DNA from 2 places in the Clostridium sp. CTA-7 genome. Region 2 is predicted to be linked to the other one. Evidence: riboswitches for the same ligand, from Rfam matches in the RefSeq annotation. Region 2 holds a riboswitch; the other holds the start of a gene.
The links. A riboswitch is a leader RNA that binds a small molecule or an ion and turns the genes downstream of it on or off. The one in region 2 is predicted to bind thiamine pyrophosphate.
Positions count from the first base shown of each region.

Region 1: another riboswitch for thiamine pyrophosphate. It lies ahead of thiT (energy-coupled thiamine transporter ThiT); the one in region 2 lies ahead of ACYUEX_RS05700 (MTH1187 family thiamine-binding protein).

Region 1 covers NZ_BAAAAV010000004.1:24,283-27,505, reverse strand. The annotation lists gene pulA (type I pullulanase) at 1-859, shown strand, start outside; gene ACYUEX_RS08945 (hypothetical protein) at 1,059-1,334, opposite strand; gene thiT (energy-coupled thiamine transporter ThiT) at 1,437-2,081, opposite strand; TPP riboswitch at 2,146-2,246, opposite strand; gene ACYUEX_RS08935 (L,D-transpeptidase family protein) at 2,488-3,223, shown strand, end outside.
Region 2 covers NZ_BAAAAV010000002.1:558,709-561,931, forward strand. The annotation lists gene ACYUEX_RS05695 (TatD family hydrolase) at 1-682, shown strand, start outside; TPP riboswitch at 944-1,051, shown strand; gene ACYUEX_RS05700 (MTH1187 family thiamine-binding protein) at 1,179-1,469, shown strand; gene ACYUEX_RS05705 (ABC transporter permease) at 1,441-2,217, shown strand; gene ACYUEX_RS05710 (ABC transporter substrate-binding protein) at 2,252-3,223, shown strand, end outside.

The DNA of each region.
Region 1 (3,223 bases), on a different contig from region 2:
TGGAACCTACAAGGGAAGGCAAAGAGGTGAAGATTTTTCCGTATTTAATGACACCTTTAGAGATTTTATAAGGGGAAATAATAGTCCATCAAATGGATTTTCAAATGGAAATCAACATAATGGACCTACTGCATGGAATATAATAGAGGGTTTAAAAGGCTCTATAAATACATTAACATTTAATCCTAAGGAAACTATAAATTATGTAGATGCTCATGATAACTACACTCTCTGGGATCAAATAGAGAAAAGCTTAAAACCTAATATTAAAGAAGATGAATATAGAAAAATATTAGAAAATAATGTTTTAGATAATCATTTAGTAAGAAGAAATATTTTATCCCTTTCAATAATATTAACATCACAAGGAATACCATTTATTCAAGGTGGAGCAGAAATATTAAGAACAAAAAATGGAGACCACAATAGTTATAAAAGTCCAGATAATATAAATGCAATTTTTTGGAGGGATAAAGCAAAATATATAGATGTATTTAATTATGTAAAGGGATTAATAAATATCAGAAAAAACTATAGGGAATTTAGACTAGATAGTAGAGATGACATAAATAACAACATTGAGATTAGTTTTTTAAATGGAGATGAAAAGGCTGGAGTAATAAAGTGGCATTTTAGAAATCTATATAACATTGAAAAAAACTTAAATGATTTAATTGTAATTTATAATGGAACATCTATAGATGATTATGATGTAAATCAACATATTCCTGAATCAAAATCTGGTGAGTGGAATATTATAGCAGACCATAGTTATGCAGGGATAGAAACTATAAAAACTATTAAATATGGTTTTATTCCCCAATTAAAATCTTATTCAATTATGATTATATATTCATAAGAATTATTAAAATAAGAGGCTAGTTAAATCTAAAATGAATCCTACATGAAGGATTTTAACTTTAACGTAGCCTCTTAATTTTTGTAGTATATATGTTCTAATTAATATTCTACATTATCTATATTTAAATTGAAATCAATAGTTAAAATTCAAAAAGCAAGTTTAATAGTAAATTAGAATCATATATATAATAAAACTTTTAATATCCAGAGCTTAAAATAGCTGCAATAATTATTGATCCAAATATGATCCAGAACACTATTCCAATAGCAATCATAATAAGAGTTGCTTGGAAATAAGTTTTCTTACTTTTATTCACATTTGATCCAAAAGCCCAAACAAACATTAAAACTATGTTTGCAATTGGAATTAACATTAAAAGAAGTGTAATTATCCAATCTTTCAATGTCATTGGTTGAGAATACTTGTCGTAGTTAATATCATTATTTGTGTTGTTAGTTAAATTATTATCCATTATTTTCACTCCCCTAAAACTTAAAGTTATTATTTCTTAAATATTATACTATAAAATTTAAGAAATAATAACTCTAAGTGAAAAAAATGTAAAATTATAAAATTAATGAGATAGGCTTTTACTTCCTTCTATAATTCTATTTATAGGTAATAATCCTATAATAACTAAAACTACAATAAGATTTCCTCCAACAACAGCACCATTAACTACAAGAGAATATAAAGCTGGAGACCATCCTTCAGGTGCAAATTGTCCAAAGAATATAAACCCTGATATAAAGTGAAATATAAATTTAATAAACATACCGAAAAATGTTCCTAAAAGTTTTTTATCTTTAAAATACCCAGCTAGTCCAACTGCCATAAAAGGAAGAGGATAGTCAAATAAAACTTGAATTGGATGAAGTATATAAGGGCTGATAATTAAATATATTATCCCAAATAAAAATCCAGTAAGCATACCTATTTCAGGACCGTAAATAAAAGCAATAAGTAGTATTGGTACCATACTACCTAAATTTATACTACCAGCACCATTAGGTAAATCTACTATCTTTACAAGGTGAAGGATCGTAGCTAAGGCTAAAGCAATACCAATTCTAGCCATAATCTTTGAATCAAGCTTTATTTTTTTAAATCTAATAAAAGTAAGTATTAAAATAATAACTCCTAAAAGAGTAGCTAAAGAAAGCGGGCTTTTTAATATTTCACTAAAGCTTTCTCTTAATGTGTTAATAAAATTTTCCATTAAAAATACCTCCTAAAAATATGCTAGGAGGTACGTTTATAGCTTTATAATAATTTAATTCCATAAAAATACATTGTGACTTTCCTACGCTGGTATTATCCAGATCAGGTAAAGAGGGTTAATGAAAAATCATCTCTCAGCCTAAAGGCACCCCTAGCACTTCTTTTATTTAATTTATAAGTAAAGTTTACATAAGAATGAAATAAAAGTCAATAATTTTTAATATAGTATTTTATATAGAGAAATAAGAAGGTATCAGTTTGAAATTGATTGGAATAATTTACTATTTATTTGGTTTATAAAAAAATGTATGATAATAATTAGAGTTACCAATAATTTATTTACAATGCTGAACATAATTTTAATACTAATTTACAAAAGACTTTTTGATATACGGGGGGGAAAAATGATAAAAAACAAAAAGATAAATTTAATTATAGCATCGTTAGTACTAATTTTTATTGTTATAGGATTTAGTGCTTTTTATGTGAACAAGGTAAAAAAAGATAGAGTATTAGATGCAAAAATAGAAGAAGTATATGAAGAAGCAGATAATATTAAAATTTTAAATATGAATAATGATGAAGAAGAGCTTTATAGTAAATTAAAAGAAGACTTTAACAAAGCTATAAGCAGTAAAAAACTAAATGAAGCAAATGAAGTTTTAGATAAGTTAAAGGACTTAAAATCTTCGGTTGAGAAGAGAATTCAAGATGAAGCAAAAATAGAAGAAGAGAGAAAGAAGGAAGAAGAAAAACAGGAAAAAGAAAATGAAATAGCATTACCTGAAGAAGCTAAGAAAAAAGAAGAGGCTTCAAAGGTTGAGAATAATACTTCAAATTCAAATACTCAATCTATAGCTCCGTCTAATAATGAGCCTAAGATTGCCAATACATCAGTTGCTAAGAATTCTAATCAAATAATTTCAGTTGTGAGTACAGGCGGTAGTACAGCTGAGTTAGTTCTATGGCAAAAAGATAGCAATGGAAAATGGTATGAATATGATAGTATGTTTGCAAGATTAGGTGAAAATGGAATGAAAAATGCAAGTGAAGTTTATGAAATGGATTTATGTACTCCTACAGGTGTATATAGTTTAACAGAAGCTTTTGGAGCAGCACAAAATCCAGGAAGTGGAGTTC
Region 2 (3,223 bases):
AGCAATTGAAGATATAAATAAGAATGAAATATTAACTTTAGCAAATAGTATGGATATTAAGAGCTATATAAAAAATAAAGAATACAGTAAAAAGAGTAAATTTATTAATCCATGCTTTGGTATTCATCCCTGGAAAGCAGCAGAATATAAAGGGAATTTAGAAGGTCTTATACCTTATATAGAAGAAAGTGAGTTAATAGGGGAGATAGGTTTAGATTTTTTCTGGGTAGAAGATAAAAGTACTTATGAAGCACAAAGAAAGATTTTTAATTTTATACTAGAAGAAAGTATTAAAAGAAATAAGTTTGTAAGTATTCATACAAAAGGAGCTGAAGAAGAAATTTATAATGCTCTAAAAAGGAATAATTATAATAAAGCTATTATACATTGGTATAGTGGTGAAATAAGCACTTTAGAAAAATATATTGAGCTTGGATGCTATTTTACAATAAGTGTAGATATAGGATATTCAGAAAAAACTAATGAGGTTTTAGATAGAATACCATTAAATAGATTACTTATAGAAACTGATGGGCCAACAGCTTTAGAATGGGTTAATGGAGAATATGGATATCCAAGGGCAATAATAGATGTGGCTAAAAAGGTTTCAAATTATAAGAATATAGAACTGAATGAATTACTAAAAAATATAGAGGGTAATTATATTAGAATAATTAGTTAGGAGAATTTTAATTTCAATGCCTATAATAAAAATAATCATAGGATCTTTAGGGATTATAGTTGTATTATTTGGAGCTAATAAGAGTGAGGGATGAAAATCACTTAGAGAATTAAGCAAAGTAAATCGTTGAAACTTAGCTTAGAAATGGATTGTGTAATATATATAAGTATTATACAATTAATAAAATTATTTAGTTGATAAGTATTATTGATTAGCTTGACATTTGGAGTGAAAATGAATAAAATGGAACTATAAAAAGTAAATAGATATCTGGGGGGGCGGTGAACTGCCTGAGATAAAGTTGATACTATTTTGACCCATGAACCTGATTTGGATAATGCCAACGTAGGGAGATTATTTGTTATTGAATTTTAATATACAAATTGAACTATAATACAGTATTTCTAATCAGAGATACTGTATTTTTTTACTATATGGACATATAAATAAAATCAAATTTGTTTACTTTTAAATATATTTAGAGGAGGAAAAGACTATGTCAGTTTGTAATGTAAGTCTTCAAGTTATACCAACAGTTAGTGAGGAGAGGATTTATCCTGTTGTAGACAAGGTTATAGAATATATAGCATCCACTGGTGTTAAATATGAAGTTGGAGCTATGGAAACTACAATGGAAGGTGAATTAAGTGAATTACTAGAAATAGTAAAAAAGGCTCAAGAAATTTGTACTGAAGAAGGTGCATCAAGAGTAGTATCTATGGTTAAAATAGATTATAAAAAAGAAGGCGTGACAATGGATGAAAAAATTAAAAAATATAGGGAATAAGATAGCACCTATAGTATTTATTATAATTTTATTAGTTTTATGGCAGTGCATAGTAACTATTGGGGGCATAGAAAAGTATATAATGCCAGCACCAACAGATGTTATGCAAACATTAGTTAAGGATTTTAAAGTTATGATACCTCATACTTTAACTACATTATATGAAGGTATGATAGGGTTTTTAATAGCAATAGGATTATCTATAATACTAGCAATAATTATGGATATGATTCCACTAGTAAAAAGAGCTTTATATCCAGTACTAGTTATATCTCAAACTATACCGACAGTTGCTCTTGCGCCATTATTTATAATTTGGTTTGGATTTGGTTCACTTCCAAAGATAATAGTGGTTGTGCTAGTATGCTTTTTCCCAATAGTAATTAGCATAGTTGACGGGTTAGAAGGTGTAGATAAGGATTTAATCAATCATTTTAAATTAATGGGGGCATCTAAGCTTAATGTTTTTATGCATTTAAAGTTACCTTATGGAATGATAAACTTCTTTTCAGGTATGAGAATTGCAGCAACTTATAGTATTATGGGAGCTGTAATTGGAGAATGGCTTGGAGGAGAAAAAGGTCTTGGGGTATATATGACAAGAGCCAGAAGTGCTTATGCATTAGATAAAATGTTTGCATCAATAGTAATAATAGTAGTTATAAGCATGGCAATATTTTTTATAGTTACTTTGATGGAAAGAGTATGTACTCCATGGAATAATAAAAAATTAAAGATAAAGGAATAAAATACAAAATAATAGATTTTGAGGTGAAATAATAATGTTAAAGAAAAAAATTATATCAGTAGTATTAGCATCTGTAACAGCATTGACACTATTAGCTGGATGTAGTAAAAAAGAAGAAGCAAAAACTTCGGAAGGATTACAAAAGGTTACCGTAATATTAGATTGGACACCAAATACAAATCATACAGGATTATATGTAGCTCAGGAAAAAGGGTATTATAAAGATCTTGGATTAGATGTTGAAATAATTCAGCCATCAGAAGGATCATCCCTGCAACTTCTAGCTGCTGGAAAAGGTGATTTTGCAGTAAGTTATCAAGAGGATTTAACATATGCAAGAACATCAGATAGTCCACTTCCTGTTAAAGCAATAGCGACAATTATACAACATAATACATCAGGCTTTGCATCACCAAAGGAAAAGGGAATAGAAACAGTTAAGGATTTTGAAAATAAAGTGTATGGTGGATGGGGAAGTCCATCAGAGCAAGCTATATTAAAAGCTGTCATGGAGAAAAATGGAGCAGATTTTAGTAAATTGAAAACTGTTGATGTAGGAACAGAAGATTTCTTTATAGCAACTAAGAATAACTTAGATTTTGAGTGGACATTTGAAGCTTGGACTAATATGGAAGCTAAGCTAAGAGGATTTGATATAAACTATATACCAGTTAAAGATTTAGATCCAGCATTAGATTATTACACACCAATTATTGCAGCTACTGAAGATACTATTAATAATAAAAAAGATTTAGCTAAGAAATTTATGGAAGCAACAACTAAAGGATATGAGTTCGCTATGAAAAATCCAGAAGAAAGTGCAAAATTATTAGTAAGTAAAGTTCCTGAAATAGGAGAAGAACTTGCAATAGAAAGCCAAAAATATCTTGCGGATAAATATAAAGATGATGCAGCTGTTTGGGGAGAAATGAAGGATAGCGTATGGGATAACTATACTAAATTTCTATTAGATAATAAGCTTATAAATAAAGATATGAAAGCAAGT